DNA from 2 places in the Streptomyces sp. NPDC001890 genome. Region 1 is predicted to be linked to the other one. Evidence: predicted binding sites of a transcription regulator. Region 1 holds the regulator's gene; the other holds the start of a gene.
The links. Region 1 encodes HrcA, which represses chaperone genes, less so after heat shock. Its sites were predicted from a motif close to TTNGCACTCNGNNNNNCNGAGTGCNAA; they were not measured.
Positions count from the first base shown of each region.

Region 2: the regulator HrcA is predicted to act here: its motif matches at 10,826-10,852, upstream of groES (co-chaperone GroES).

Region 1 covers NZ_JBIATE010000001.1:504,035-519,985, reverse strand. Annotated here, with positions in the region: gene dnaJ (molecular chaperone DnaJ) at 299-1,435, opposite strand; gene hrcA (heat-inducible transcriptional repressor HrcA) at 1,436-2,452, opposite strand; gene ACFYY1_RS02190 (MBL fold metallo-hydrolase) at 2,652-3,374, shown strand; gene ACFYY1_RS02185 (DUF3097 domain-containing protein) at 3,407-4,246, shown strand; gene hemW (radical SAM family heme chaperone HemW) at 4,349-5,590, opposite strand; gene ACFYY1_RS02175 (SpoIIE family protein phosphatase) at 5,699-7,624, opposite strand; gene ACFYY1_RS02170 (AMP-dependent synthetase/ligase) at 7,811-9,700, opposite strand; gene lepA (translation elongation factor 4) at 9,956-11,830, opposite strand; gene rpsT (30S ribosomal protein S20) at 12,046-12,312, shown strand; gene holA (DNA polymerase III subunit delta) at 12,657-13,643, opposite strand; gene ACFYY1_RS02150 (hypothetical protein) at 13,812-14,057, shown strand; gene ACFYY1_RS02145 (YceI family protein) at 14,073-14,957, opposite strand; gene ACFYY1_RS02140 (ComEC/Rec2 family competence protein) at 15,167-15,951, opposite strand, start outside.
Region 2 covers NZ_JBIATE010000002.1:234,952-250,902, reverse strand. Annotated here, with positions in the region: gene ACFYY1_RS07305 (MOSC domain-containing protein) at 1-506, shown strand, start outside; gene ACFYY1_RS07300 (SDR family NAD(P)-dependent oxidoreductase) at 542-1,315, shown strand; gene ACFYY1_RS07295 (right-handed parallel beta-helix repeat-containing protein) at 1,324-2,853, opposite strand; gene ACFYY1_RS07290 (substrate-binding domain-containing protein) at 3,091-4,182, shown strand; gene ACFYY1_RS07285 (ABC transporter substrate-binding protein) at 4,376-5,704, shown strand; gene ACFYY1_RS07280 (carbohydrate ABC transporter permease) at 5,704-6,597, shown strand; gene ACFYY1_RS07275 (carbohydrate ABC transporter permease) at 6,594-7,448, shown strand; gene ACFYY1_RS07270 (hydroxyacid dehydrogenase) at 7,484-8,512, shown strand; gene groL (chaperonin GroEL) at 8,642-10,267, opposite strand; gene groES (co-chaperone GroES) at 10,366-10,674, opposite strand; gene ACFYY1_RS07255 (DUF6234 family protein) at 10,982-11,458, shown strand; gene ACFYY1_RS07250 (polysaccharide deacetylase family protein) at 11,664-12,731, opposite strand; gene ACFYY1_RS07245 (methyltransferase domain-containing protein) at 12,814-14,094, shown strand; gene ACFYY1_RS07240 (hypothetical protein) at 14,120-14,485, opposite strand; gene ACFYY1_RS07235 (hypothetical protein) at 14,536-15,201, opposite strand; gene ACFYY1_RS07230 (VOC family protein) at 15,259-15,723, opposite strand; gene ACFYY1_RS07225 (RNA polymerase sigma factor) at 15,786-15,951, opposite strand, start outside.

The DNA.
Region 1 (15,951 bases):
CGCATCGTGTCACGTCCCGCGCGGCGCGGGGCGCGCGGGACGGGGTCCGCTTTGCGCTGAACGCCGGACAAGATCCGTACGCGAACTCCGGACGGGTTCGTACGCGAACGCCTGGCAGGCTCGTCCGCGGACGCCGACCGGCCCGCACGCACGCGGACGCCGGCTCGACGTCGACGCCGAGCCCCTGTCCGACTGGGACAGGCCCGCACGCACGCGGACGCCGGACAGGCCCGCCGAGGGCGGGTCCGTCCGGCGTCCGGAAACGGTGTGCGGGGCCGGGTCGGCCGCCGTCGGCCGGTCAGCGGCCGTTGAAGGCGTCCTTCAGCCGGGAGAACAGCCCCTGCTGGCCGGGCTGGAACTGGCCGGTGGGCCGCTCCTCGCCGCGCATCTTCGCCAGGTCGCGCAGCAGCCGCTCCTGCTCCGGGTCCAGCTTCGTCGGGGTCATCACCTCGACGTGCACGATCAGGTCGCCGCGCCCGCCGCCCCGCAGATGCGTGATGCCTCGGCCGTGCAGCGGCACCGACTGGCCGGACTGGGTGCCCGGCCGGATGTCGACCTCCTCCAGGCCGTCGAGCGTCTCCAGCGGCACCTTGGTGCCGAGCGCGCCCGCCGTCATGGGGATGGTGACCGTGCAGTGCAGGTCGTCGCCGCGGCGCTGGAACACCGAGTGCGAGAGCTCGTGGATCTCCACGTACAGGTCTCCGGCCGGGCCGCCGCCGGGGCCGACCTCGCCCTCGCCCGCGAGCTGGATGCGGGTGCCGTTGTCGACACCGGCGGGGATCTTCACGGTGAGCGTGCGCCGCGAGCGGATGCGGCCGTCGCCGGCGCACTCCGGGCACGGGGTCGGCACGACCGTGCCGAAGCCCTGGCACTGCGGGCAGGGCCGCGAGGTCATGACCTGGCCGAGGAAGGACCGGGTGACCTGGGAGACCTCGCCGCGACCGCGGCACATGTCACAGGTCTGGGCGGAGGTACCGGGTGCGGCGCCCTCCCCGCTGCAGGTCGTACAGACGACGGCCGTGTCGACCTGGATGTCCTTGGTGGTGCCGAACGCTGCCTCGGCGAGATCGATCTCCAGACGGATCATCGCGTCCTGGCCGCGCCGGGTGCGCGAACGGGGCCCGCGCTGCGACGACGTACCGAAGAACGCGTCCATGATGTCGGAGAAGTTGCCGAAGCCACCCTGTCCGAATCCGCCCGCGCCACCGCCGCCGGAGGCGGACAGCGGGTCGCCGCCGAGGTCGTAGACCTGCTTCTTCTGCGGGTCCGACAACACCTCGTAGGCGGCGTTGATCTCCTTGAACCGCTCCTGGGTCTTCGGATCGGGGTTCACATCCGGGTGCAGCTCGCGGGCGAGCCGCCGGAATGCCTTCTTGATCTCGTCCTGAGATGCGTCGCGGCGCACGCCGAGTACGGCGTAGTAGTCCGTGGCCACTTACGACTCCGCCAGGATCTGTCCGACGTAACGTGCCACTGCGCGTACCGCTCCCATCGTTCCGGGGTAGTCCATGCGGGTCGGTCCGACCACGCCGAGTTTGGCGACTGCCTCGTCGCCCGAACCGTAGCCGACCGCGACGACGGACGTGGAGTTGAGCCCCTCGTGGGCGTTCTCGTGCCCGATACGTACGGTCATGCCCGAGTCCTTGGCCTCGCCGAGCAGCTTCAGTAGCACGACCTGCTCCTCCAGTGCCTCCAGCACCGGCCGGATCATCACCGGGAAGTCGTGCCCGAAGCGGGTGAGGTTGGAGGTGCCGCCGATCATCAGCCGCTCCTCCGTCTCCTCGACGAGGGTTTCGAGCAGGGTGGAGAGCACCGTGGACACGGTTCCCCGGTCCTCGCTCTCGAAGGATTCCGGCAGGTCCTGCACCAGCTGCGGGACGTCCGCGAAGCGGCGTCCGACGACCCGGCTGTTGAGCCGGGCCCGCAGATCGGCGAGAGAGGTCTCGCCGAACGGGGCGGGGCAGTCGATCATGCGCTGTTCGACCCGGCCGGTGTCCGTGATGAGCACGAGCATCAGCCGGGCGGGGGCCAGCGAGAGCAGTTCCACGTGCCGCACCGTCGAGCGGGTCAGCGAGGGGTACTGCACGATGGCGACCTGCCGGGTCAGCTGCGCGAGCAGCCGTACGGTGCGGCCCACGACGTCGTCGAGGTCGACCGCGCCGTCGAGGAAATTGTGGATGGCGCGACGTTCCGGCGTCGAGAGGGGCTTGACCCCCGCGAGCTTGTCGACGAAGAGCCGGTAGCCCTTGTCCGTCGGGATGCGTCCCGCGCTGGTGTGGGGCTGGGCGATGAAGCCCTCGTCCTCCAGCACCGCCATGTCGTTGCGGACGGTCGCCGGGGAGACCCCCAGCTTGTGCCGCTCGGTGAGCGCCTTGGAGCCGACGGGCTCCTCCGTGCCGACATAGTCCTGGACGATGGCGCGGAGCACTTCGAGTCTGCGTTCGCTGAGCATCGCGCACACCTCCAGCTGTGTTTCCTCGTTGGTTCTCGGGTCGTTCCTGTTTCTCTGCCCAGGAATCCGCCTGGCACTCTGTCAACGCGAGTGCCAGCAACCCCCCGGCCAGTGTACGGCGGCCGAGTGGGGACCTAGCAAGGGCGACCGACCACGCTACCTCGCGACCTCGCAGGTGGTTTGCGGATAGCGTCACGGTATGGATGCCTCTTGGGAAGAGTTCGGCTGGGAACGACTCGGCCACGGAGTGGGCCGCAGGCGCCTTCCCGGGTGGGACGCGACGGTCGCGCTGGTGGCCGGAACGGACTCGGTGCTGCTCTTCGACACCGGATCGACGCTCCGTGAGGGCGCCGAGGTGCGGGCCCAGGCGCAGGCCCTGCTCGGCCGGAGGGTGACGCATATCGCACTCAGCCATCCCCATTTCGACCATGTGCTGGGCACCGCCGCGTTCTCCGGCGCCCAGGTGTACGGAGCGGTCGGCATGACCGGGCTGCTGAAGCACGGGAAGGACGAGCTGCACACCTCGGCCGTGCGCCACGGGGTCGAGGAGCACGACGCGGCGGAGGCCGCCGACGCGCTGGTCGCGCCGCAGCACGAGGTGTGCGGCGAGTGGACGCTCGATCTGGGCGGCGGACGTGAGGTGCTGCTGGCCGACGTGGGCCCCGCGCACAGCGGCCACGACCTGGTGGTGGTCGTCCCCGGCTCCCCCGCGATCGTGCTCTGCGGCGACCTGGTCGAGGAGTCCGGCGAACCGCAGGCGGGCCGGGACGCCTTCCCCGCCCGCTGGCCGGCCTCCCTGGACCGGCTGCTGGCGCTGGGCGGCGAGGACGCGGTGTACGTGCCGGGGCACGGGGCGGTGGTGGACGCGGCGTTCGTACGCGACCAGCGCGAACAACTGGCCATGCGCTTCGGCGTGTCGTGACCCCCGGGCCCGGCTCGTCCTATCGTCGTCCGATGCGCAGCTACCAGCCGGACCTGACCCCGCCGTGGAAGAGGTCCGCCCCCGTTCCCGAGGTCCCCGCCGAAGCCGATCTGGTCGTGGAGGAGGTCGCCACCGGATTCTGCGGTGCGGTGATCCGCTGCGAGAAGACGGCCCAGGGCCCGACGGTGACCCTGGAGGACCGCTTCGGCAAGCACCGGGTGTTCCCGATGGAACCGCGCGGCTTCCTGCTGGAGGGCCGGGTCGTCACCCTCGTACGCCCCTCGGCCGCCGCTCCGGTGCGCCCCGCGCGCACGGCCTCGGGTTCGGTCGCGGTGCCCGGCGCGCGCGCCCGGGTCGCGCGGGCGGGCCGGATCTATGTGGAGGGCCGGCACGACGCGGAGCTGGTCGAGCGGGTCTGGGGCGACGACCTGCGGATCGAGGGCGTGGTCGTCGAGTACCTGGAGGGCATCGACGACCTTCCCGCCGTCGTACGCGAGTTCTCCCCCGGCCCGGACGCCAGGCTGGGCGTCCTGGTCGACCACCTGGTCCCCGGCTCCAAGGAGTCCCGGATCGCCGACCAGGTCACGGACGGGAACGTGCTGGTGGTCGGCCACCCCTACATCGACGTGTGGGAGGCGGTGAAGCCGTCCTCCGTGGGCATCACGGCCTGGCCGGTGGTCCCTCGCGGCCAGGACTGGAAGACGGGCGTGTGCCGTGCGCTCGGCTGGCCGGAGAACACCGGCGCGGCCTGGCAGCACATCCTGTCCAGGGTCCACTCGTACCGCGACCTGGAGCCGTCCCTGCTGGGCTCGGTGGAGCACTTGATCGACTTCGTGACGGAGCACCCGCACTCAAGCCCCTCCGGCGTTTGAGGAGCGGGGGTCCGGGGGCAGGGCCCCCGGTCACGGGGAGGGGCGGGCAGGGGAACAAGCCCCGCGCAGCGGCCCACCCCCACACCTCCGCGCCGCCCACCTTCAGTCCACCAGATCCCGCACCACCGCATCCGCCAGCAACCGCCCCCGCAAGGTCAGCACCGCCCGCCCCTCCCCATACGGCCCGGACTCCAGCAGCCCATCCGCCAACGCCCGGCGAGAAGCCGCCAGACCGGCCGGGGCCAGGATGTCGAGCGGGCACCCGTCCTGGAGCCGGAGCTCCAGGAGGATCCGCTCGACCCGCCGGTCCTCCGCGGAGAGGATCTCGCGCCCGGCCCCCGGCGACCGTCCCTCGGCCAGCGCCTGCGCGTACGCGCCCGGGTGCTTCACGTTCCACCAGCGCACCCCGCCGACGTGGCTGTGCGCCCCGGGCCCGGCGCCCCACCAGTCGGCCCCTCGCCAGTACAGCTCGTTGTGCAGGCAGCGGCCCTCGGGCGTGCGGGCCCAGTTCGACACCTCGTACCAGGAGAAGCCCGCCGCGGCCATCGCCTCGTCCGCGATCAGGTACCGGTCGGCGTGGGCGTCGTCGTCGGTCATCGGGATCTCGCCGCGCCGGATCCGGCGGGCCAGCTGAGTGCCCTCCTCGACGATCAGCGCGTACGCCGACACATGGTCCGGCCCCGCACCGATCGCCGCGTCCAGCGAGGCCCGCCAGTCGTCGTCGGACTCCCCCGGCGTGCCGTAGATCAGGTCGAGGTTGACGTGCTCGAAGCCCGCCTCCCGGGCCTCGGCGACACAGGCCTCGGGCCGCCCCGGCGTATGCGTGCGGTCCAGGATCTTCAGCACGTGCTGCCGGGCGCTCTGCATCCCGAAGGAGATCCGGTTGAAGCCGCCCTCCCGCAGTTCGGCGAGGTACGCCGGGGAGACGGACTCCGGATTGGCCTCGGTGGTGATCTCCGCGTCGTCCGCGAGCCCGAACTCCTCGCGGATCGCCCCCAGCATCCGGACCAGGTCCGCGGCGGCCAGCAGGGTCGGGGTGCCGCCGCCGACGAAGACCGTGCGGACCGGGCGCGGATCGTCGCCGAGGACCTTGCGGGCCTGGCGGACCTCGCCGATCAGATGCTCGGCGTAATTGTCCCTGGAGGCCAGCGCGCCGCCGGAGCCGCGCAGCTCGGTCGCGGTGTAGGTGTTGAAGTCGCAGTAGCCGCAGCGGGTCGCGCAGTACGGCACGTGCAGGTAGAAGCCGAGCGGCCGGTCGGCGGCGCCTTCCAGGGCATGGCGGGGCAGCGCCCCGTCGTCGGGTACGGGTTCACCATCGGGCAGTACGGAAGGCATACCGCCCATTGTCGCTCGCCGCCGGGGAACGCCCGGCCACGCCCGTGATCACGGAGGCCCCCCCGGCCCCGGCCACGCCCGCGATCACGGGATCCGCCCGGCCCCGGCCACGCGTCCTCACCCCGCCTGGAGCACCAGCAGCGCCAGGTCGTCGTCGGGCGGCCGCTCGGCGAATTCGTGCACCGCCCGCTTGATCCGGTCCGCTATCCCGTCCGCCGACAGCCCGGTGCAGCCGGCCAGCGCCTGGGCCAGCCCGTCCCCGTCGTCGAACATCAGCGGCCCGCAGCGCCGCTCCGTCACCCCGTCCGTGACGCACAGCAGGCTGTCACCCGGCGCCAGCTCGAAGCTCTGGCTCTCGTACGCGACGTCGTCGAAGATCCCGAGCAGCATCTGCGGCTCGGCGGCCGGGCGGACCTCGCCGTCGGGCCGCAGCAGCAGCGGCAGCGGGTGGCCGGCGCTGGCCAGGGTGCAGCGCACGCCGCCGCCGGGCAGCGGTACGAGCTCTCCGTACAGCAGGGACAGGAAGCGGGACTGCCCGGTGTCCGGGGTCTGCTGACCGCCGGCGGCGGCCACCATGAGCGCGGCCGCCTCCGCGGCCTCCATCGCGTCGTCGAGGAGCAGCCGGTTGAGCCGGTCCAGGACCTCGCCGACGCCGAAGCCCTCGCGGGCCAGCAGCCGCAGCCAGGGGCGGGCGAGGCCGGTGACGACGGCGGCTTCGGGGCCGCTGCCCTGCACGTCGCCCAGCACGAAGCACCAGCGGTCGCCGGGGCACGGGAAGATGTCGTAGAAGTCACCGCCGACGACGCCGTCGTCACTGGGTTCGTACACCAGGGAGCTGGTGACCCCGGGTATGTCGGCGACCTTGCCGGGCAGCAGGGCGCGCTGCAGGATGCGGCTGATGGTGGCCTGCCGGGTGTACTCGCGGGCGGCGCCGACGGCGAGGCCGACCCGGCGCACGAAGTCCTCGATGAGCGCGGTCACCTCGTCGGGGACGCGGGCGAGGCCCTCCCGGCCGAGGAGTACGGCGCCCAGGGTCCGGCCGCCGGAGGTGATCCGGTAGGCGAGGGCGGACGCGGCGGGCTCGTCGGCCTTCGCGCCCTCCTCCTCGCCACCGGGCCACGGCATGGAGACGGGCCCGGTGCCGACCCGCTCGGGGAGCCGGATCGGGTCCTGTTCCAGCAGGGCGCGCAGCTGCCCGGTCTCGGCCTCGTCCCGGTGCCAGATGCTGGCGAGCCGGGGTACGGCGGAGGGGCCGCCGTTCTCGGGTTCCAGCCAGATCGCACACCAGTCGGCCAGCCTGGGCACCAGTAACTGTCCGGAGAGCGCCGCCACGATGTCCTCGTCGAGCTGGCCGGCGAGCAGGTCCGACGCCTCGGCGAGAAAGGAGAGCGCGCCGCGGCCGGCCCAGTCCGCGTCGTCGCGCAGCGCCCGGCGGGCGGTGGGGGCGAGCAGCTCGGCGGCGCGCAGACCCTGCTGGAACCCGGGCTCGGCCGCCGGTTCCGGGAAGGGGTTCCAGTCGTCCACGGGGAGCCTGGCCCAGACGGTCTTGAGGCCGGTGCGGTAGGTGATGCCCCAGCGTTCGGCGAGGGTCCCGACGAGCTGGAGCCCACGACCGTACTCGGCGGGCTCGTCGGGGCCGACGAGGCCGGCGCCCTCCGCGGCTTCGGCGGCGCTCCCGGACTCCGGGCGGTCGCTGCGCACGGCGCGGGCCGGGTGGTGGTCCGAGACCTCCAGCACCAGGGCCGCGACCTCGTCCCCGGCGGCCTCCTCCAGCCGGGCGAGCACCTCCACATTGGTCCCGGCGTGCACGACCGCGTTGGTGACCAGCTCGCTGACGACGACTTCCGCGTCCTCGGCCACGCGCTCGCTGAACCCCACGGCCGCGGGCAGCCCGAGCCCGGTCCACTCGCCGAGCGCGGCCCGGACGAACCTGCGGGCGGCGGAGGGTGCGAGGAGGTTCCCGGGCAGGGACGTATGGGCGACCGGCCGTGCGTCCGCACGGCCTGCGGGATCACCGGGACGCTGAACGATGTCCCGCTGCAAGGGAATGGGCCCCACGGTGCAGCTCCTGACCTGTTCTCGCTCTGTCTGTTCTCGTTGCTGTCTGTCTGTTCTCGTTGGGCGGCGCTGACGACACCGACAGAGTGACAGATGGACCATGCCCATAAGCAACGAGTTGCCGAAGTGAGCGGAGAAAAAGAGCGGGGAGGAACACCGTGGGGGCAGGCTCTATGCCTCGCGGGTCCCCGCGTACATGTCGTCGATGAGGCCCTTGTACGCGCGCTCGACGACCGGCCGCTTCAGCTTGAGGCTGGGCGTCAGTTCGCCGTGCTCGATGTCCAGGTCGCGGGGCAGCAGCCGGAACTTCTTGATGGTCTGCCAGCGCTGCAGGCCCTCGTTGAGCCGCTTCACGTAGCCCTCGATGAGCGCGACGGCCTGCGGGGAGGCGACCACTTCGGCGTACGGCTTGCCGCCCAGGCCGTTCTCGGCGGCCCAGCCGAGGATGGTCGGCTCGTCGAGTGCGATCAGGGCGGTGCAGAAGTTCCGGTCCGCGCCGTGCACCAGGATGTTGGAGACGAACGGGCAGACCGCCTTGAACTGTCCCTCGACCTCCGCCGGGGCGATGTACTTGCCGCCGGACGTCTTGATCAGGTCCTTCTTGCGGTCGGTGATCCGGAGGTAGCCGTCCACGGACAGTTCGCCGATGTCGCCGGTGTGGAACCAGCCGTCCGGCTCCAGCACCTCGGCGGTCTTCTCCGGCTGCCCGTGGTAGCCCTGCATCAGGCCGGGGCCGCGCAGCAGGATCTCGCCGTCGTCCGCGATCCGTACCTCGGTGCCGGGGAGCGGCTTGCCGACGGTGCCGGTGCGGTAGGCCTCGCCCGGGTTGACGAAGGAGGCGGCGCTGGACTCGGTGAGGCCGTAGCCCTCCAGGATGTGGATCCCGGCGCCGGAGAAGAAGAGGCCGATGTCGGTGGCGAGGGCGGCGGAGCCGGAGACACAGGCGCGCAGCCGGCCGCCGAAGGCCTCGCGGAGCTTGGCGAAGACAAGGGTGTCGGCCACCTTGTGCTTGGCGCCGAGCCCGAACGGTACGGAGGCCGTGCCGGTGCGCCGGAAGTTGTCCTGCGAGACCGTCGCGTACTCGCGGGCGACACCGGCCGCCCACTGGAAGATCTTGTACTTGGCCCCGCCGCCGGCCCGCGCCTTGGCGGCGACGCCGTTGTAGACCTTCTCGAAGATGCGGGGCACCGCGGCCATGTACGTCGGCTGGACCACCGGCAGGTTCTCGATGATCTTGTCGACCCGGCCGTCGACGGCGGTGACGTGGCCGACCTCGATCTGGCCGGAGGTGAGGACCTTGCCGAAGACGTGCGCGAGCGGCAGCCAGAGGTACTGGACGTCGTCGGCGGTGATGAGGCCGGTGGCCACGGTGGCCTTGGCCATGTACGACCAGTTGTCGTGCGGCAGGCGCACCCCCTTGGGGCGGCCGGTGGTGCCCGAGGTGTAGATCAGGGTCGCCAGCTGGTCGGCCGTGATGGCGGCGACCCGCTCCTTGACCGCCTCGGGGTGCTGCGCCAGGTACTCGGCGCCGCGGGCCTCCAGCTCGGCGAGGGTGAGCACCCAGCCCTCGGGGTCGCCCTCGGCGGGGTCGGCGCCCTCGGGGTCGATGACGACGACATGGGCGAGGTCCGGCAGCTCGGCGCGGCACTCGCGGGCCTTGGCCAGCTGGGCGGCGTTCTCGGCGATGAGCACCCGGCTGTCGGAGTCGGAGAGGATGAACGCCGACTCCTCGGCGTTGGTCGACGGGTAGATCGTGGTGGTGGCGGCACCCGCGCACATCACACCGAGGTCGACGAGGATCCATTCCACCCGGGTGCTGGAGGCGAGCGCGATGCGCTCCTCCGGCTGCACGCCCAGACCGATGAGTCCGGCCGCGACGGCGTAGACCCGCTCGGCGGCCTGCGCCCAGCTCAGCGACTTCCACTCGTCGGGTCCGGCGCCGGTGGCCGCGGGGACGGGGTAGCGGTACGCCTCCCCGTCCGGGGTGGCCGCCACGCGGTCGATGAAGAGGTTCGCCACGGAGGGCGGTCGGTTCTCGATCAAGGTCAGTGTGTCGCTCACGACGTCCTCCGGGCCTGCGGCAGTGCTTCACGACCGGCTGCTGGTTGCTGCTTGTTCCTCGCGGCTGTTCCTCGCGGGGCTTGTTTAACTGGTGAGTAACTACGAAGCCGTGATCAGGGTAGAGCGCCCGCGTCCACCGCGTAAGGGGCAACGAGCCGCCGCTTCATAACAAACGGGCCCCCGCGTCGCGAGTCGCTGCGACGCGGGGGCCGTTCGGGCGGTCACCGGGTGGGACGGGGGTCCGGCTCGGGCGGGCTACTTCTTGCCCTTGCTCTCCCCGCCCGACTCGTCGGTGGACAGCACGGCGATGAAGGCCTCCTGCGGCACCTCCACGTTGCCGACCATCTTCATCCGCTTCTTGCCCTCCTTCTGCTTCTCCAGCAGCTTCCGCTTACGGGAGATGTCACCGCCGTAGCACTTGGCGAGGACGTCCTTGCGGATGGCGCGGACGGTCTCACGGGCGATGACGCGGGAGCCGATGGCGGCCTGGATCGGCACCTCGAAGTTCTGCCGCGGGATCAGCTCGCGCAGCTTGGCGACGAGCCGGACGCCGTACGCGTACGCCTTGTCCTTGTGCGTGACCGCGGAGAACGCGTCGACCTTGTCGCCGTGCAGCAGGATGTCGACCTTGACGAGCTGGGCCGTCTGCTCGCCGGTGGGCTCGTAGTCGAGCGAGGCGTAACCCCGGGTCTTGGACTTCAGCTGGTCGAAGAAGTCGAAGACGATCTCGGCGAGCGGCAGGGTGTAGCGGATCTCGACCCGGTCCTCGGAGAGGTAGTCCATGCCGAGCAGGGTGCCGCGCCGGTTCTGGCAGAGCTCCATGATCGCGCCGATGAACTCGCTGGGGGCCAGGACCGTGGCGCGCACGACGGGCTCGTGCACCTTGTCGATCTTGCCCTCGGGGAATTCGCTCGGGTTGGTGACGGTGTGCTCGGTGCCGTCCTCCATGTCGACGCGGTAGACCACGTTGGGGGCCGTGGCGATGAGTTCGAGGCCGAACTCGCGCTCCAGCCGCTCCCGGATCACGTCGAGGTGGAGCAGCCCGAGGAAGCCGACGCGGAAGCCGAAGCCGAGGGCCGCGGAGGTCTCCGGCTCGTACACCAGGGCGGCGTCGTTGAGCTGGAGCTTGTCCAGCGCCTCGCGCAGGTCCGGGTAGTCCGATCCGTCCAGCGGGTACAGACCCGAGAACACCATCGGCTTGGGGTCCTTGTAGCCGCCCAGCGCCTCGGTCGCACCCTTGTTCAGGGAGGTGATGGTGTCACCGACCTTGGACTGCCGGACGTCCTTCACACCGGTGATGATGTAGCCGACCTCGCCCACGCCGAGGCCGTCGGCCGGGGTCATCTCCGGGGAGGAGACCCCGATCTCCAGCAGCTCGTGGGTGGCGCCGGTGGACATCATCCTGATGCGCTCGCGCTTGTTGAGCTGGCCGTCGACCACCCGGACGTACGTGACGACGCCGCGGTACGAGTCGTAGACCGAGTCGAAGATCATCGCGCGGGCCGGGGCGTCCGCCTGGCCGATCGGGGCCGGGACGTCCCTGACCACCCGGTCGAGCAGCGCGTCCACGCCGATGCCGGTCTTCGCGGAGACCTTGAGCACGTCCTCCGGCTGGCAGCCGATGAGGTTGGCCAGCTCCTCGGAGAACTTCTCGGGCTGCGCGGCCGGCAGGTCGATCTTGTTGAGCACCGGGACGATGGTGAGGTCGTTCTCCATCGCCAGGTAGAGGTTGGCCAGGGTCTGGGCCTCGATGCCCTGCGCGGCGTCGACCAGCAGGATCGTGCCCTCGCAGGCGGCGAGCGAGCGGGAGACCTCGTAGGTGAAGTCCACGTGGCCCGGGGTGTCGATCATGTTGAGGACATGGGTGCGGCCCTGGCCCTCGCCCGTGGTGGGCGCCCAGGGCAGCCGCACCGCCTGGGACTTGATGGTGATGCCGCGCTCGCGCTCGATGTCCATCCGGTCGAGGTACTGAGCACGCATCTGCCGCTGGTCGACCACACCGGTCAGCTGGAGCATCCGGTCGGCAAGGGTCGACTTGCCGTGGTCGATGTGCGCGATGATGCAGAAGTTGCGGATCAGCGCCGGGTCGGTACGGCTCGGCTCGGGCACGTTGGTAGGAGTCGCGGGCACGCAGGGTCCTGATTCTTGAGACGCCGAACGCCGTGTCTCGGGTCGATGTCGGGTCGGTCGGATCGATACGTAGCCTCCATCGTCCCATGGTTGCGGGGCGGAGACCGGTTTGGGCCGGTCGGAGTGGGGCTGGTACCGTTGACAGCTGTGCCTCGCGACTCTCTCAGGCCGTGGGGCGCACATCGAAGATCCAACGAACCTGAAAAGGCTCTTTCGTGGCGAACATCAAGTCCCAGATCAAGCGGAACAAGACGAACGAGAAGGCGCGCCTTCGCAACAAGGCCGTCAAGTCCTCGCTCAAGACCGCTATCCGCAAGGCCCGTGAGGCTGCCGCCGCCGGTGACGTCGAGAAGGCCACCTCGGCCGCTCGCGACGCCTCCCGCGCGCTCGACAAGGCCGTCTCGAAGGGTGTCATCCACAAGAACGCCGCCGCCAACAAGAAGTCGGCGCTGGCCTCCAAGGTTGCCTCCCTCCAGGGCTGAGCATTCTGATGTGATCGCCGGGACGGACCCAGCGGGCCCTCTCTCCCGTTCCTGACCGGCACCCCGCGCCGCACACCGAACCTGCGTTCGCCACGCGGGTGCGGCGCACCAAGCGTGAACCGAAGGCCCCGGCCTCAGCTCTCCCCAGAGCGAGAACCGGGGCCTTCGGCGTACGCGCCAGTTGCGAGGCGGGGCTTTCGGGAAGGGTCCTCCCGGGCGGGGCTTTCCTCGCACGCGCTCGTGGCCGGGCCCTCGGCGCACGCACTCGTGGCCGGGCCGGGCCTTCGGCGTACGCACTCGTGGCCGGGCCGGGCCGGTGTGGCCACCTGGCCCCGGCCCCGGGCTCACCGCCCCGACCGTGCCGCCCGCGCGATCGCCACCACGGCCTTCTCCAGGGCGTACTCCGGGTCGTCGCCGCCGCCCTTGACCCCCGCGTCGGCCTCCGCGACCGCCCGCAGGGCGAGGGCCACCCCGTCGGGTGTCCAGCCACGCATCTGCTGCCGCACCCGGTCGATCTTCCACGGCGGCATCCCCAGCTCACGGGCGAGGTCGGCGGGCCGCCCGCCGCGGGCCGAGGACAGCTTGCCGATCGCCCGTACACCCTGCGCCAGCGCACTCGTGATCAGCACCGGCGCCACCCCGGTCGACAACGACCAGCGCAGCGCCTCCAGCGCCTCCGCCGCCCGGCCCTCCACCGCGCGGTCGGCGACCGTGAAGCTCGACGCCTCGGCACGGCCCGTGTAGTAACGGGCGACGACCGCCTCGTCGATGGTGCCCTCGACATCCGCGACGAGTTGCGAGACCGCACTCGCCAGCTCCCGCAGATCGCTGCCGATGGAGTCGACCAGCGCCTGGCACGCCTCGGGCGTCGCCGAGCGCCCCAGCGCCCGGAACTCGGACCGTACGAACGAGAGCCGCTCGGCCGGCTTGGTCGTCTTCGGGCAGGCGACCTCCCGCGCACCCGCCTTGCGCGCCGCGTCCAGCAGGCCCTTGCCCTTGGCACCGCCCGCGTGCAGGAGCACCAGGGTGATCTCCTCGACCGGGTCGCCGAGATACGCCTTGACGTCCTTGACCGTGTCGGCGGAGAGATCCTGCGCATTGCGCACGATCACCACCTTGCGCTCGGCGAAGAGCGAGGGGCTCGTCAGCTCGGCCAGGGTGCCGGGCTGGAGCTGGTCGGAAGTGAGGTCACGGACATCCGTGTCGGGGTCGGAGGCCCGGGCCGCCGCCACCACCTGCTGCACGGCGCGGTCGAGGAGCAGGTCCTCCTGGCCCACGGCGAGCGTGAGGGGGGCGAGCGGGTAGTCGGTGGAATTCCTTCTAGTGGCCATCGTCGTCCAGCATCCCATGCACCACTGACAGCTTCCGGTCCACCTCCCCCGCCCACCCGGCCCTCCCTCACCCCGAGAGCGTCAAGCACATGAACGGCCGCTGAGGCTGCCCGGTCGAAGGCCGTCTCGTCGGACCGCGCGGCGTACCCGGTACGGAACAATGGGCAGGTGAGCGATGTGAGACATGTGCTGGTGCTGCCCGACCGCGATGCCGCGGAGGAGGTGGCCGGAGAGCTCGCCGACCGGTTCGGGGTCACCGAGGAGCCCCAGCTCGTACGCGATGCGCTGGCCGGCGAGGACGACGCCGAGGACGCCCAGTGGCTGGTGGTCGTGGAGGACCCGTCGGGGCGGCTGGACTCCTCGGCGCTGGACGCCTTCGCCGCGGAGTACGAGGGGTGGCTCGAAGCTCCGTAGCGGGGCACCCGCGGCTCAGGTCTTGGGGACGATCTGGATGTCCATGTCTATGGAGATGCTGGAGCCGACGGCCGCGATGCCCCGGGCCAGCATGGTCTGCCAGGTGAGGGTGAAGTCCTCGCGGTGCAGTTCCGTGGTGGCCCGGCAGGCGGCACGGGTCTCGCCCTCCAGACCGTTGCCCAGGCCGAGGTACTGGGTGTCCAGGGTGACCGTGCGGCTGACGCCGTGCAGCGTGAGCGCACCGGTGACGCCCCAGCGGGTGCCGCCCCGGTGGACGAAGCGGTCGCTGTAGAACTCCATCGTCGGGTAGCGCCCGACGTCGAGGAAGTCACTGGAGCGCAGATGGTCGTCCCGCATCTGGACATTCGTGTCGATCGACGCGGCGTCGATGATCACATGCATGGCCGAGTCCTCCATGCGGTCGGCGATCCGCACGGCACCCGCGAAGGTGTTGAACCGGCCGTGGATGCGCGCCATACCGATGTGCCGGGCCGTGAAACCGATCTGTGAATGCATCGGCTCGACCTCCCACTCCCCCGGCGCGGGAAGCTGCGGAGGCGCGGATAGCTGCAGGGTCACATCGCCCAGGCTCGCGTGACCTCCCTCGGCCACAGTGGCCGACGCGTGGAACGGGGTGAAGCCCTCGGCCGTGACGGCCAGCCGGTACTCACCGGCCGGCACGGTGGCGAGGACATTGCCGAACGGGTCGGTCTCACCCCCGAAGACCTTGCGGCCCGCGCCGTCCGTGACCACGAACTCAGCCTGCGGCACGACCTCGTTGACCGGGTCGAGCACCCGGCAACTGAGCAATCCGGCAGTGCGCGGCACCTCCAGCCCGGCCAGGGCATTGCCCTGCGCCCCGCCCGTCGCTCGCCTGCTGTTCAGCCAACGACCGAACATGTTCCACCTTCCCCCGGGGACGATTCACCTTGGGGCCCGGCGGCTGGACGTCTCTGTCGGAGCAGCGGCCCACCGACGAGCATGCATTCGATCACCATTGTGCCGTTCGAGGCAAACAGAGCAGCTCGGAGGGGCTTGGAATAGCTTGGGCCGAGGTGTTACCGAAGGTCCGAATTGACCTCGCGGCTGGCGCTCCCGGCTCGCTGTGGTCATGACCGGCCCACCGCCCGCAGACCCGGCCCGGCACCCGTCAGGGCGATCGCGCCATCGGTGTCCGTACGCAGCACCACGGCGCCGCCCGCTCGGAGCGCCTCGACGGTTCGCGCGGCCGGATGACCGTACGGGTTGTCCCGACCCACGCTCACCAGGGCGAACCGCGGACGCGCGCTGCGCAGCAGCGCGGGGTCCTGATGCGCCGAGCCGTGATGCGCGACCTTGAGCACGTCCACCCTCGGCAGCGCGGGATATCGGCGCAACACCCCTTGCTGGGACGGTGGTTCGAGGTCCCCCAGGAGCAGCAGGGTCAACCCGCCCGTCCGGACGTACAGGGTGACACTGGCATCGTTCGGCTCCAGCGGTACGGGACCGGCGCCCTGGCCCATCGCTGTTCCGCCGGCCCCCGTGGCGCTCGCCGGCCAGAGGACCCGCCAGTCGAGCTCCCCGATCCGGCGGCGCTCCCCCGGCGCGGCCCGCACCAGGGGCACGTGTGCTTCGGCCGCCGTTCTCCGTACGAACGCGACCTGGTCCGGCGGCTCGTCCAGGCTCGTCGTCTCGATCGCTCCCACCGCCCTGCCCCGCAACACCCCTGGCAGGCCCCGCACATGGTCGGCGTGAAAGTGTGTGAGGACCAGGAACGGCACCTCGGTGATGCCGAGGTCGCGAAGGCACCGGTCGACGAGCGAGGGGTCGGGGCCCGCGTCGACGACCACCCCCGCACCGTCCCCCGCCGCCAGCACCAGGGCGTCCCCCTGCCCCACGTCGCACATCGCGAACG
Region 2 (15,951 bases), on a different contig from region 1:
ATCTGCGCCATCACGGCGGCTCCGACCAGGCGGTGTACGCCTTCGCCCGCGAGGAGCTCGACGTGTGGGAGCGGGAGCTCGGGCGCCCGCTGGCCAACGGCGCGTTCGGCGAGAACCTGACGACCGGCGGGGTCGATGTGAGCGGCGCGAGGATCGGCGAGCGCTGGCGGATCGGCGCGGGCCTGGTGCTGGAGGTGACATCGGGCCGGATTCCGTGCCGTACGTTCGCCGGTCATGTCGGCGAAGAGCGCTGGGTCAAGCGGTTCACTCGGGCGGCGGCTCCCGGTGCCTATCTGCGGGTGATCGAGCCGGGCGAGATCCGGGCCGGGGATCCGGTCGAGATCGTGTACCGCCCGGACCACGACGTCACCGTACGGATGGAGTTCCTGGCCACCACCACGCGGAGGGACCTGCTGCCGGAGCTGCTCGCCGCCGGGGACGCACTGCATCCCGAGGCGCTGCGCGCCGCTCTGAAGTACGCCGGAAGGCCGGCGGCGGACAGCTGATCGCCGCGTGCCGGACAGGCACTAACGTGCCGCGTATGACGACTGCACTGATTACGGGCGCGACCGCGGGGATCGGTGCCGCCTTCGCGCGGCGGCTCGCGGCGGACGGGCACAACCTGGTGCTGGTGGCGCGCGACACCGAGCGGCTGCGCGAGCAGGCGACGGAGCTGCACGACCGGCACGGCATCGAGGCCGAGGTGCTGAGGGCCGATCTCTCCGAGGACGACGGGATCGCCTCGGTCGAGGACCGGTTGACGGACCGTCGCCATCCGGTCGACCTGCTGGTCAACAATGCCGGGTTCGGCAACAAGGGCCAGTATCTGGACGTGCCCATGGCCGATGAGCTGAAGATGCTGAAGGTGCACTGCGAGGCGGTGCTGCGGCTGACCTCGGCGGCGGCGGCCGGGATGCGGGAGCGCGGCCGGGGCGGCGTGGTCAACGTGGCCTCGGTGGCCGCGTTCGTGCCGCGCGGCACGTACGGCGCGTCCAAGGCGTGGGTCGTGCAGTTCACCCAGGGCGCGGCGAAGGACATGGCCGGTACGGGAGTCCGGCTGATGGCGCTGTGTCCCGGGTTCGTACGGACGGAGTTCCACCAGCGGGCCGGGATGGGGACCGGCAACATCCCGGGCTGGATGTGGCTCGACGCGGACAAGCTGGTGGCGACGGCCCTGGCGGACCTGGCGCGCGGCAAGTCGGTCTCGGTCCCCGATCCCCGGTACAAGGCGCTGATGGGGGTCGTGAAGGTGACGCCGCGCGGCCTGCTCGGAGGGATGACCTCCAAGACAGGCCGCAAGTACGGTCCTCGGTGAGCTGCGGGTTACCCCACCCCGGGGCCCGCGTAGGCGCCGATGTTGGGGGCGCCGGGCTCCAGTTCGTTGCCGAAGTAGTCCTTGCCGCCGTTGTTCTCGATGACGGCTCCGGCGGCGAGGGCGGGCGAGCCGGCGCCGAGCCGGAAGTCGTCCCGCAGCTTCGGGTCGGCCGTGATGCCGCCGGGGTTCGGCCGGGTCATGTCGATGCCGTAGAAGGCGTTGTGGTCGAAGGAGAGCCCGGGGGTCGGGTTCTTGAAGGCGTAGCCGCCGGTGCCCTCGCTCACGAAGACGTTGTTCCGGATGGACAGTTCGTGCTGGGTGGTGGCGGGGCTGCCGGCGTCGTCCTGGACGAGGTGGCCGGGGATCTGCTCCTTGTTGTGGAAGGTGTTGTTGTAGATCTCGGTGCCCAGGATCGGGCCCCAGCAGTTCTGGACGAGCCGGGCGCCGTCGTCGCGGCTGACGTTGTAGCGGGCGACCGTGCCGATGGTCTTGGCGCCGCTGTACGGGCAGATCAGCAGGAAGCCACCCTTGTTGTCGTGGCTGTAGTTGTACTGGAAGACGGTGTTCCGGGAGGCGCCGTCGGCGTCGAAGGACATGCCGTCGTGAGTGTTGCCGCCGCCGGAGACCTCGTTGTACTCGACGGTCGTGTCATCGGTGTTGAAGGTCCAGATGCCCGCGTTGGCGGAGGGCGAGCGGAGCTGGAAGCCGTCGACCCGGTTGTGGTCGACGCGGGCGCCGCTGGTGGTGTCGAGCTTCATCCCGTCGCCGGCCAGGGACTTGAGCGTGTTGTGGTGGATGCGGACGCCGGTGCTGGGCGTCCACTCCCCCGGATACACGTTCGGGTCCTGCTGCTGGCCGACCAGATCGCGCTTGGAGAAGGTCGACTTGAAGTAGATGCCCTCGCGGTCGACGTCCTCGATGCGGTTGTGCGAGATGTCCAGACCGTCGTACCAGCTGGCCTTCGCCTTGCCCTCGACGGCGATGTGGATCGCGCTGGAGCCGGAGACCGTCTTGTAGTCGCCGCCGCGCACATCGTGGATGTAGAGGCCGGAGATGTCGAAGCCGCGGGCGACGCCGTAGTCGGTGAGGCGGAGGCGGACGCCGTTGCGCTCGCTGCCCGGGTTGGCGGCGTTGGTGATCTCCAGCGCCTTGAGGTGCACGTACTGCGTGTCGGCGAGCAGGACCACGTCGTGGGCGCCCGCACCGTCGAGCCTGGCGCGGGCCGGGCCGCCGCCGTAGTCGGCGATGGTGAACGGGGCGCGGGCGGAGCCGGAGCCGGTGGGGGCGAGGGTGCCGGTGCAGGTGGCGCCGCGCTTGAACAGGAGCCGGTCGCCGGGGCCGTAGGGGTGCGCGTTGGCCTCGGCGAGCGAGGTCCAGGGGTGTTCCTTGCTGCCGGTGGCACCGGCCGGGTCCGCGGCGCAGTCGACGTGGAAGGTACGGCCGGTGGGCGCGGCCTGTGCGGCGGTCTGGCTCGCGACGGTCAGGCCGCCCGCGGCGGTCAGGGCCGCGAGCGCCGCGGCGGTGACGCGATGTCTCACAATTCCTCCGTACGAACAGTCAGGGTCGGGACGGACGGTCGGGGTGGGGCGGACGGCCGGAGGGGAAGGGACGCGTCCGCATCGCCGGGAATCCTGGACTCGGATTGATCGAACGTCAATGGATCGCGTTTGAATGATCGAAACTCCCATCGTTCGATCACGTTGGTCTAGGGTCGGACAACGGCCCGGGACCGGCCGGACCGAGGCCGGGCCACACACTGCGAGGGGACTGCTGCCGTGCGCGAGAGTGCTGCTGAACGTCATGACCGCCTGCTCGGGCTGGTACGGGAACGGGGTTCGGCCCGGGTCTCGGACCTGGCCTCGCTGCTGGGGGTCTCGCCCGTCACGGCGCGCCGTGACGTGGAGGAGCTGGCCGGCCGCGGTCTGCTCGACCGGGTCCACGGATCGGTGTCCTGGCCGCAGGACGCCGCCCCGGGTGCCGCCGCCGGCCCCGGCGCCACGGGCAGCGGGCTGGTCCTCGGCATGCTCGCGCCCTCGTCGACCTACTACTTCGCCGAGGTCATCCGCGGGGCCCACGAGGCCGCCGCCAGAGCCGGGGCCCGGCTCGTCCTGCGGATCTCCGACTACCGGCCGCAGGAGGACCACGCCCGCACCGAGGGCCTGCTCTCCGCGGGCGCCGAAGGGCTGCTGGTCGCGCCCGGCTGGCAGGACCCGGGCGACCCCGCCGCGTTCGGCGACTGGATCGCCTCGCTGCCCGTGCCGACCGTCCTGCTGGAGCGCAGGCCCACCGCGGGCTCCCCGCTGGACGGCCTGGACCGGGTCTGCTCGGACCACGCGCACGGCGTGCTGCTGGCCGTTCGCCACCTGGTGGAACTCGGGCACGGGGCGCCGCTGCTGATGGCCCGCGCGGACTCCCCGACCGCGGTCGCGGTGCGGTCCGGGTACGCGGAGGCACTGGCCGTGCTCGGGCTGCGCGCACCGCAGGACGTGATCGATTCCGTACCGGCCGAACTCGCCCCGGACGCCTTCGAGGAGGCGGTGCGGGCGCTGCGCGAGGCGGTCCTGTCGGGGGTGGCGACGGCGGCGCTGATCCACAACGACGTGGACGCGATCCAGGTGGTGCAGCGCCTGGCCGAGCTGGGCGTGCGGGTACCGCAGGACCTGGCGCTGATCGCCTACGACGACGAGGTGGCGGCCCTCGCGGACACCCCGCTCACGGCGGTGGCGCCGCCCAAGCGCGAGGTGGGCCGCCATGCGACGGAGCTGCTGGTGGAGCGGCTGGGCCAGAGCGCGGGCGCCCCGCGGCGGCATCTGACGCTGCTGCCGCAGCTGAGGGTCAGGGACTCGTGCGGGGCGCGCCTGCCGTAGGCGCGGAGCGGGCCTGCGGAGCGGGTGTTCCCGCGGGTCCTCGCACCCGATTTCGCAGGATATCTCACACTCTTCCGTACGTAACTTATCTGATCTTTTTTCGATCAATCGATCTTTCGCTCTTGACTTCGGTCACGACTGGTCCAAGGATCACGGCCAACGCCAATGTCGCCGCCAGTTCAGGAGCCTCGCTGTGAGCCGCAGTCCGAGCAGAACGTCCCTCGCCGTTGTCGGCACCGCCACCGCCCTCGCCCTTCTCACGGCCTGTGGCGGCAGCGGCGACGACGACTCCGCCGCCGGAAGCGACGGCAAGCCCGTCAGCATCACCTTCTGGGGCTGGGCCAAGGGATCCAAGGAGGTCGTTGACGCGTTCAACGCCTCGCACAAGAACATCAAGGTGGTGTACGAGGAGATCCCGTCCGGCAACGCGGGCGGTTACGCCAAGATCTCCAACGCGGTGAAGGCGGGCAACGCCCCCGACCTCGTCTCCATCGAGTACCCGCAGCTTCCGGAGTACGTCAGTCAGGGCGCGCTCCAGGACATCGGCCAGTACTTCACCGAGGACATCCGCAAGAAGCTGCTGCCGCAGGCGGTCGAGCTGACGACGCTCGGCGGCAAGAACTGGGCCGTTCCGTTCGACGCCTCGCCGCAGTCCTTCTACTACCGCAAGGACCTCTTCGAGAAGTACGGCGTCGAGGTCCCCAAGACCTGGGACGAGTTCCGCAAGGCCGCCGAGAAGATCAAGAAGGCCGACAAGAAGGCCCGGATCGGCACCTTCTTCCCCGATGACCCGACCACGTTCCAGGCAATGGCCTGGCAGGCCGGCGCCCAGTGGTACAAGCCCGAGGGCGACACCTGGAAGGTCAGCACCGCCGACGCGGCCACCAACAAGGTCGCCGACTACTGGCAGGGTCTGCTCGACGACGACCTGATCCGCTCCAACGCCTCGTTCAGCCCCGAGTGGACCAACTCCCTCAAGAACGGCGGCACCGTCGGCTACCTCGGCGCCGCCTGGGGCGCGGGTGTCCTCAAGGGCACCCTGCCCGAGCAGAGCGGCAAGTGGGCCGTCGCCCCGATGCCCAGCTGGGACGGCAAGCCCGCCAGCGGCATGCTCGGCGGCTCCACCTTCGCGGTGACCAGGGACAGCAAGAAGGCGAAGGCCGCGGTCGAGTTCGCCACCTGGATGTCGACCACCGAGGAAGGCATCAAGGCCCGCATCGAGTCCGGCACTTCGAGCGCCTTCCCGGCCGCGGCGGCCCTGCGCCCGGTGGCCAAGAAGTCCTTCGACGCCGGGTTCTACGGCGGCGAGGACATCTACCAGGTGTTCGAGGGCGCCGCGACGTCGATCGGCCAGGACTGGAACTGGGGCCCGACGACCGGCACCACGAACACCACCATGAAGGACCAGTTCGGCAAGGTCGCGAGCGGTGGCACCACCATCAAGGACGCCGTGAAGGCCGGGCACGACGCCACGGTCGCCGAGCTGAAGAAGCGCGGTCTGAAGGTCGAGGACGCAGGCTGATGAAGCGCGCCCGGACGACCAGAGCCGCCGCCATCCTGCTGGGGCCCTTCTTCGTACTGTTCACCGTGGCCATGGTGCTGCCGATCGGTTACGCGGTCTGGCTCAGCCTGTTCACCGAGAAGCAGTCCGGCCTGGGCTTCGGCGGCACCGAGACCGTCTTCAGCGGACTCGACAACTACACGGCGGCCCTGGGCGACCGGGCGTTCCGCGAGGGCTTCGGCGTACTCCTCGGATACTGCCTGTTCTACATTCCGCTGCTGCTCGTCGGAGCCCTCGCCCTCGCCCTGCTGCTGGACTCCACGCTGGCCCGTGCCCGCCGGTTCTTCCAGCTCGCGCTCTTCCTGCCGCACGCCGTGCCCGGCATCATCGCCGCGCTGATCTGGGTGTACCTCTACACACCGCAGCTCAGCCCGGTGGTCAGCGCCATGGAGTCCGGCGGGATCGGCTTCGACTTCTTCTCCCCCGAAGGCGCCCTTCCCTCGATCGTCAACATCGCCCTGTGGGAGTGGCTCGGCTACAACATGGTGATCTTCTACGCCGCGTTGCAGGCGATCGACCGCTCCGTGCTCGAAGCGGCGACGGTCGACGGGGCCGGTGCCTGGCGCGTCGCGCTCAGCATCAAGGTTCCGCTGATCCGCGCCTCCGTCGTGATGGTCGCGCTGTTCACGGTCATCGGCTCGCTCCAGCTGTTCACCGAGCCGCTGATCCTCAACAAGGGGACCGGCTCCGCCGTCACCTCCACCTGGACGCCGAACATGTACGCGTACACCGCGGCCTTCGAACGCAACGACTACGGTCTCGCCGCGGCCGCCTCCATCCTGCTGGCGCTCACGGCCGCGCTGCTGTCCTTCGTCGTCACCCGCTTCACCGGCCGGAAGGGCAAGAAAGCATGAACTCCCCAGCCTCCCGCAGCCGCTGGATGTCGAAGACCGCCGTCAACGGCTTTCTCCTGCTCGCCGTCGTCTACATGCTCTTCCCCCTCGTCTGGCTGGTCACCGCCGCCACGAAGGACACCGGCGGCCTGCTCGCGGGCAACGCCTTCTCCTTCGAGGGCTTCAACCTCGGCGAGAACCTGTCGAACCTGGCCTCCTACGGCGACGGCATCTACTTCCGCTGGTACCTCAACAGCCTCCTGTACGCGGGCGGCGGGGCGATCGTCTGCTCGCTGATCTGCGTCGCCGCGGGATACGCCTTCGACAAGTACGAATTCCGGGGCAAGGAGAAGCTGTTCGCCCTGGTGCTGATGGGTGTGCTGGTGCCCACCACGGCGCTCGCCCTGCCGATGTACCTCCTGGCCTCCAAGACCGGCCTGGTCAACACCTACTGGTCGGTGCTGATCCCCGTGCTGGTCAACCCGTTCGGCGTGTATCTCGCCCGGGTGTTCAGCACCGGCTACATACCGAACGAGGCCCTGGAGGCCGCCCGTATCGACGGGGCCGGCGAGCTGCGCGTCTTCTGGTCCATCGGACTGCGCATGGTCATGCCGGGCTTCGTGACGGTCTTCCTCTTCCAGTTCACCGCGATCTGGAACAACTTCTTCCTCCCCCTCGTGATGCTCTCGGACCGCAAGCTCTTCCCGCTGAGCCTCGGTCTGTACTCCTGGAACACCAACACCCACGGCGAGCCGAGCTTCTACCCGCTCGTCGTCACCGGGTCCCTCCTCGCCGTCATCCCCCTGATCGTCGCCTTCGTCTCGCTGCAGCGGCACTGGAAGGCCGGACTGACCGCCGGCAGCGTCAAGTGACCTCACCGCGAGCCCTGAGGAGTACGAGTTCCACCATGCCCCACGCCACTGACAACCGGCCGACGGCCCTGCTCGCGATGGGCCCCGGCATCGCCGACCGTCTCCTCGCCGACCGCCATCGCACCCGGCTGGCCGCCCTCACCCGCACCGACCCGCACTTCGTCGCCCACGACCTGGCCGACCCGACGCCCGAGGCGGCCGCCGCGCTCGCCGAGGCCGAGGTGCTGTTCACCTGCTGGGGCGCGACCCCGCTCACCGCCGGAGTACTGGCGGGCGCGCCCCGGCTGCGGGCCGTCGTGCACGCCGCGGGCTCCGTCAAGCACCACATCACCGACGCCTGCTGGGAACGCGGCATCGCCGTCACGTCGGCGGCCGGGGCCAACGCCCTGCCGGTCGCCGAGTTCACCCTCGCCGCGATCCTGTTCGCCGGCAAGCGGGTGCTGCACTCCGCGGAGCGCTACCGCGGTCTGCGCACCGGGCACGACTGGCTCGCGGAGCTCGACGGGGCCGGCAACTACCGCCGTACCGTCGGCATCGTCGGGGCCTCCCGGATCGGCCGTCGGGTGATCGAGCTGCTGCGCCCCTTCGACCTGGACGTGCTGCTGTACGACCCGTACGTGGACGGCCCGGAGGCGGCCCGGCTCGGCGTACGGCTCACCTCGCTCGACGAGCTGTGCGCGAGCAGCTCCGTCGTCTCGGTGCACGCCCCCCAGCTCCCGGAGACCCACCATCTGATCGGTGCGGCGCAGCTGGCCGCCATGGCGGACGGGACGACGCTGATCAACACGGCGCGGGGTTCGCTGATCGACGAGGACGCGCTGCTGCCCGAGCTGACGGCCGGGCGGCTCCAGGCGGTGCTGGATGTGACGGAGCCCGAACTCCCGCCCGCCGGCTCGCCGTTGTACACCCTGCCGAACGTGCTGCTCACCCCGCACGTCGCGGGTTCGCTGGGCGTCGAACTGCACCGGATGGCCGACCAGGCGCTGGACGAGCTGGAGCGGTTCGCGGCCGGCCTGCCCTTCGCGGACCCGGTGCACTCCGGCAGCCTGAGCCACTCGGCCTGAACGCCCGAAGGCCCCCTGTCCCACCGTCGAGCGGTGGGGCAGGGGGCCTTCTGCTGCCTTCGGTCCTCCGAAGGGCTGCCCGGCCTTCCGAGGGCGAGCCCTCGGTGGCCGGGCGCCGGTGACCAGGCGTCAGTGCGAGTGACCGTGACCGCCGTGGCCGGCCTCGGCCTCTTCCTCGGCCGGCTTCTCGACGACCAGGGTCTCGGTCGTGAGCAGCAGCGACGCGATGGACGCGGCGTTCTCCAGCGCGGAGCGGGTGACCTTGACCGGGTCGATGACGCCGGCCTTCACCAGGTCGCCGTACTCGCCGGTCGCGGCGTTGAAGCCCTGGCCCTTGTCGAGCTCGGAGACCTTCGAGGTGATGACGTAGCCCTCAAGGCCCGCGTTCTCGGCGATCCAGCGCAGCGGCTCGACGGCGGCACGGCGCACGACCGCGACACCGGTGGCCTCGTCGCCGGTCTTGCCGAGGTTGCCCTCCAGCACCTTGACGGCGTGGACGATGGCGGAGCCACCACCGGAGACGATGCCCTCCTCGACCGCGGCGCGGGTCGCGGAGATGGCGTCCTCCAGACGGTGCTTCTTCTCCTTGAGCTCCACCTCGGTGGCGGCACCGACGCGGATCACGCACACGCCGCCGGCCAGCTTCGCGAGGCGCTCCTGGAGCTTCTCGCGGTCCCAGTCGGAGTCGGTGGCGTCGATCTCGGCCTTGATCTGGTTGACCCGGCCCTTGACGTCGCCGGGCTCGCCGCCGCCGTCCACGATCGTGGTGTCGTCCTTGGAGACGGTGACGCGGCGGGCGGTGCCCAGCACGTCCAGACCGGCCTGGTCGAGCTTGAGGCCGACCTCCTCGGCGATGACGGTCGCACCGGTGAGGGTGGCGATGTCGCCGAGCATGGCCTTGCGGCGGTCACCGAAGCCCGGGGCCTTCACCGCGACGGCGTTGAAGGTGCCACGGATCTTGTTGACGACGAGGGTCGACAGCGCCTCGCCCTCGACGTCCTCGGCGATGATCAGCAGCGGCTTGGAGCCACCGGCCTGGATGACCTTCTCCAGCAGCGGGAGCAGCTCCTGGATCGAGCCGATCTTGCCCTGGTGGATCAGGATGTACGGGTCGTCGAGGACGGCCTCCATACGTTCCTGGTCGGTCACCATGTACGGGGACAGGTAGCCCTTGTCGAAGGCCATGCCCTCGGTGAAGTCGAGGTCCAGACCGAAGGTGTTGGACTCCTCGACGGTGATGACACCGTCCTTGCCGACCTTGTCCATCGCGTCCGCGATGAGCTCGCCGACCTGCGGGTCCTGCGCGGAGAGCGCGGCCACGGCGGCGATGTCGGTCTTGTCTTCGATCGGTCGGGCGGTCGCGAGGAGCTCCTCGGACACGGCCTTGACCGCGGCGTCGATGCCCTTCTTCAGGGCGGCCGGGGAAGCACCGGCGGCGACGTTGCGCAGACCCTCGCGGACGAGCGCCTGGGCCAGCACGGTGGCGGTGGTCGTACCGTCACCCGCGACGTCGTTGGTCTTGGTCGCCACCTCCTTCACCAGCTGGGCACCGAGGTTCTCGTACGGGTCGTCGAGCTCGACCTCGCGCGCGATGGTGACACCGTCGTTGGTGATGGTGGGAGCGCCGAACTTCTTGTCGATGACGACGTTGCGGCCCTTGGGGCCGATCGTCACCTTGACCGTGTCGGCAAGCTTGTTGACGCCGCGCTCAAGGGCGCGACGGGCGTCCTCGTCGAACTTCAGGATCTTCGCCATGGGAGCTGAGCTTTCCTCTCGAACGAACTGCGCCCCCGACCACCCGGCTGGTTATTCGCGGGGGCCAGGGGCGCAGAACAGAAGCAAACGTGGGTGAATTACTTCTCGACGATCGCGAGCACGTCGCGGGCCGAGAGGACGAGGTACTCCTCGCCGTTGTACTTCACCTCGGTGCCGCCGTACTTGCTGTACAGCACGACATCGCCGGTCTTGACGTCGAGCGGAAGGCGCTCGCCGTTCTCGAAGCGGCCCGGGCCCACGGCCAGGACGACGCCCTCCTGGGGCTTCTCCTTGGCGGTGTCCGGAATGACCAGGCCGGAGGCCGTGGTCTGCTCGGCGTCGAGCGGCTGGACCACAATGCGGTCCTCGAGCGGCTTGATCGCAACCTTGGTGCTGGCGGTCGACACGATCCGGTCTCCCCCTTCGGAGATCTCACGGGGTAACAGTCTTGGGGTGGCGACCAGGTCGATCCGTCGTCGCGGGTGCCGGACCTGCCAGTCGCACAGTACTGCTGGCACTCTCCAGTGGTGAGTGCCAGCACCGAGACTATGACCGGGATTAGCACTCGGTCAAGCGGAGTGCCAATTCAGACGATCGTGGCGCGGCACCTTCCGGACACCCGGGCACCGACCCGGGCTGTTGTCCGGACAACAGTCCGGACAACATGGTGGCAACGTACGGACGGACCGGACCGTTCCGTACGACCGTGTGGAGATGACCCGCCCTTCTGCGTACCGGCAGTCCGACCCCGCGTCCGGGCGGCGCCCGTACGAATCGCGCGCCGTGAACGGCTGCCTCGATGTGGTGCTCGGGGTGCTGCTGGCTCTCCTGGAGGGGCTGATCTGCGCGGTCGCCACCATCCGGCTCGCCTTCTCGCGGACGGACCCCGACGGTTCGGAGGCGACGGGCCCGCCGCCGATGGACTGGACGCCCGTCCTCGTGTTCGGCTCGATCACCGCGGTGATCTGCCTGATCGCCGTCGTGCTGATCCGGAGCAACTGGCCCTGGGCGGGCGCGCTCCAGGTGCTGGCCGCGCTGGCGCTGTGCGTGGTCACCGTGCAGGTCGGCCACGAGGACTACCGCCGCTCGCACCCGGCGCCCGCGCCCGCCCCCTCGTACGATCCCGGCCGGACCGGCCACCAGTGCCTCAGCGGCGGCGACAGCCGTGAGTGCCGGGACTCCGGCAGCTGACGGCAGGGGATCACGACCGTCGCCCCCGGCCCGCCGTGATCACCGTGCGCGGGCGGGCCCGCCGCGGGCGTCCGCTGCGGGTGATGCACCCTCTGGGCGGCCTTGCGGCCCAGCCGTTCGATCGGATCCACCGACTGGGCGCAGCCGGTGGCGGCCAGGAGCGCACCGGCCGTCAGCAGTCCGGCCAGCAGCCGGTGCGCCTTTCTCATACGTAGTCCTCCAGCCGGGCCACGGCGTACCCCCGGTCCGTGACGGTCTTCATGACCGCCCGGACCAGGTCGGTCATGCTGCCGCCCCATTCACCGCGCCCCCGGAAGTGGGTGAGGATGATGTCGCCCGGGTGCAGGTCCTGGTCCTCCTCGCGCCACTCCATGTGGTCCGGGAACGCCTCGGCGTTCCAGAGGGGCACGGCCCTGATCCCGCAGGACTGCGCGATGCGCAGGGTGTCCCCGTTGTAGTTGCCGTACGGCGGGCGGAAGAGGACGGGCCGCTTGCCGAACTGCTTCTCGATGGTCTCCTGCTGCCGGCAGATCTCGCGTTCCTGCTCGTCGTAGGAGAGTCCGGGCAGATAGGGGTGGTTGAGCGTGTGGTTGTTGAGGGTGACACCCAGCCGCTGGGCCTCGGTGAAGTACCCGTAGTTGTCGCTCACCTCGTAGTCGCTGAGGAAGGCGCTGTACGGGATGTCCAGCTCGTCCATCATCTGCAGCAGCTCGGGGTCCTTCTCGGAGCCGTCGTCCATCGTCAGGAAGACGATCCGATCCTTGGTCGGGACGGTGGTGAAGACCGGCGGCAGCGAGTCGTCGCCGCCCTTCACCTCGAACCCCTCGCGGGTGGTGATGCGCGGCTTCACGGCGGGTGGCGGCGGCGCGATCAGCGGCGTCTCCTCCAGCCCCCACTTCTTGGCGAGCGCCGCCCGCACGGCCGGAGCGAGCTGCGCGTTCTCATGGGCCCCGCCGGGTGCGCGGCCCTGGCCGGGCCGCTGTCCGGGGCCGCCCGGGTGCCCGGCGGCGGGGTTCGAACCGGGGGTCGCGCCGGGGTTCAGTTCCGGATTCGCCCCCGGGTTCCCGGCCAGTGGCCGGTCCCGGTGCTCGATGTCGCCCGCCTGTTCGCCGGCCCCGGAGGCGCAGCCGGAGCCGACCGCGGCGACCAGGAGTGCGGCCAGGACGGCGCAGGCGGGCCGGTGCGCGCCGGAGCCGCGGTCGCGCCCGGACCGGGGCAGGCCCGACTGGCTCCGTTTCATGGTGTTTTTTTCGTTTTGTCGTACAAGTTGCATGGCATCGGACACTGCCAGCACGGGACGGGCCTCCCGGTCCGACACCGCCGCCGGGCCCGCCGGTCTACCCGGCTGGCTCACAATGGGGCGGGTGAACGCTCTCGCCCCGAACGACCCGAACGACCCGAACGACGCCGACGACCCGAATGACGCCGGCGGCCGGTCCGACGCCCCCGACCCCGTCGCCGCCTTCCAGGCCCTGCGCACCCCCGAGGGCACCGCGCTCCTGGACGGGCTGCGGTCGTACGACCCCTCCCAGGAACTCGCCACCGCCACCCGGCTGCGCCGCTCCCACCCGGCCGCCCTGGTCTCGGCGGCGCTGGGCCAGGCGCGGCTGCGGCAGCGGGCGGTGGCGAAGTTCGGCGCCGAGGACGCGTACCGGATGTTCTTCACGCCCAACGGCGTCGAGCAGGCGACCCGTACGTCGGTGGCCACCCATCGCGCGCTGCGGTTCGCCGCGGGCGGGGTGCGCAGCGTCGCCGATCTCTGCTGCGGGATCGGCGGCGACGCGATCGCGCTCGCGCGGGCGGGCATCCGCGTGCTCGCCGTCGACCGCGACCCGCTGACCGCGGAGGTGGCCCGTGCCAACGCCGCCGTGCTGGGCCTGGACGGTCTGATCGAGGTGCGGTGCGCCGATGTCGCGGGCGTCGACACCTCGTCGTACGACGCGGTCTTCGTCGACCCGGCCCGGCGCGGCGGCCGGGGCCGGATCTTCGACCCCGAGGCGTACTCACCGCCGCTCTCCTGGGCGACCGGTGCCGCGCTCGCGGCGCCCAGGGCCGCCCTGAAGATCGCCCCGGGCATCCCGCACGAGGCGATCCCGGCGCAGGCGGAGGCCGAGTGGATCTCGGACGGCGGCGACGTGAAGGAGGCGGTGCTCTGGTTCGGCGAGGGCTTCGCGGCCGGTTCGTACCGCGCCACCGTGCTCCCGGCCGGGGCCGGCCTGTGGTCCGCGGCCCCGCTGCCCGCCCCGCCGGTCGGCCCGGTGGGCCGCTATCTGTACGAGCCGGACGGCGCCGTCATCCGCGCCCATCTGGTCGCCGACCTCGTCGAGCGGTGCGAGGGCCGGCTGCTCGACGAGACGATCGCGTACATCACGAGCGACGAGTTGTACGATTCCCCGTACACCTCCGGGTACGAGATCACCGACCAGCTCCCGTTCAACATGAAGAAGCTGAAGGCGCTGCTGCGGGAGCGGAAGGTGGGCGTGCTGACCGTGAAGAAGCGCGGCTCCGCGGTCGAACCGGAGGAGCTGCGCCGCAGGATGAAGCTGCAGGGGCCCGGGTCCGCGACGGTCTTCCTGACCCGGGTGGCCGGAGCACCGACGATGCTGATCGGCCACCCGCTGACCCGCCCGGCCTGACCGTCCCGGTCCGGCCCGGCGGCCGTCAGTCGAGGTCGGTCAGGTCCTCGGCGTACACCTGTGAAAGCGGCTGAGGACCCACGTACTGCTGGCAGTTGCACTGTCCGGACTCGAAGCGGACCGGCTTCCTGGCCTCGTCCCAGGCCGTCGGCACCTCGACCCGCTCATGGCACTTGCCCTGCTTGTCGTGCTTGGCGAGATGGTGGGTGCAACCGCAGACCGGCTCCGGCGGCCTGTTCGCGGTTTCGAGCGCCAGCCGCTCCTGCTTGGCGGCGTCGAGGAGTTCCAGCTTGCGGTCGTGCCGGTTGCGCAGCGCCGTACGGACGTTGTCGACGGCCCATCCGAAACCGCCCGTCCAGAAGATGATGAGCACCCACCAGTACCACTCCATGTCGCCCTCCCCCGGCGTGACCCATGTGTCCCGTCAGGATAGGTGCGCGGTCAGCGGTGGGCGCCGCCCCCGACGGAGATCAGCGGCTGCGGGGCGGGCGCCCCGGCCAGTACCCGCCGCACCCAGCGCCGGTGGGCGGACGCCTTGACGAGGCCGATGAGTCCGACGAGCCAGCTGATCAGCCCGAGCCCCATGACCAGGGCGACCATGCTGTAGGTGGATCTGCCCGGGGCGGCGGTCGCCGGGACCACGAAGCACGTGACCGCCCCCACCCCGCACAGCACGGCGGACATCAGCATCCAGGCGGTGCCGGCGCCCGGCATCCGCAGCGCCGCGTCACGTGCCGGATCGCGGTCCAACCCGCCCCAGGCGTCGAGCAGTCGGCGGATCCTGAGGTCCCGGCGCAGGCCGATGACGACGAGGACGGCCGCGGGCACCATGCAGCAGACGCCCATGGCGGCGATGATCACACCGATCCCGGCACTGATGACGTCGTACGACTCCTCGAAGGTGACGAGCGCCGTGCCCACCAGGAGCCAGCCGAGCGCGCAGAGCGCACCCCACAGCCACAGCATCGCCAGCCGCCCCGGCGACACATGGGCCCTCACCAGCGCCCCGAGCACCGCGGCCCGGTCGGCGAGCAGCGCCTCCCGGTCGGGCCAGGAGCGTATTTCCACGGGCGGCGGCGGTGGCGGCAACGGTGCGCGACGAGACATGGGCATGACCCTACCGACCACGCCCGCGGGCCGGTCCGGGTCTTGCCCAGGTGTTGCTCACGCGTTGCGCAACGCCTCGATGTCCAGCTTCCGCATGCCCATCATCGCCTTCATGGCCCGCTCGGCCTTGTCGGGGTCCGGGTCGGACAGCGCCTCCTCGAACCCGCGGGGCACGAGCTGCCAGGACAGGCCGTACCTGTCCTTGAGCCAGCCGCACTGCCCCTCCTCGCCATCGGCGGTGAACTCGGCCCACAGGGTGTCCACCTCTTCCTGCGTGGCGCAGTCCACGGAGAGCGAGATCGCCTCGGTGAAGGGGAACTGCGGGCCGCCGTTGAGCGCGACGTACTCCTGGCCGGCCAGGCGGAACTGAACGGTCATCACCGATCCCGTCCGCCCCGGCGCGGCGTCGTTGTAGTACGTCGTCCTGAGCACCTCGGAATCGCCGCCGAAGACGGACACGTAGTAGTTCGCGGCTTCCTCGGCCTGGGTGTCGAACCACAGGAAGGTGGTGATCTTCTGCATGGTCTGCTCCTGTCGGGTGGTGCGGGAGGCTGTACAGGGCAGACCCGTGCGCCGGCCGGAACTCATCGGCCGTCGCGGGCCGGATGCTGCGCGCGCTCCAGGAGCATCGCCCGTTCCCGTTCGTTGCGGGCCAGTCCGGCCGCCCGTACGAACTCCGCCCGCGCCTCGTCCGTACGCCCCGTCCTGGCCAGCAGGTCCCCGCGCACGCTGGGCAGCAGGTGGTAGTCC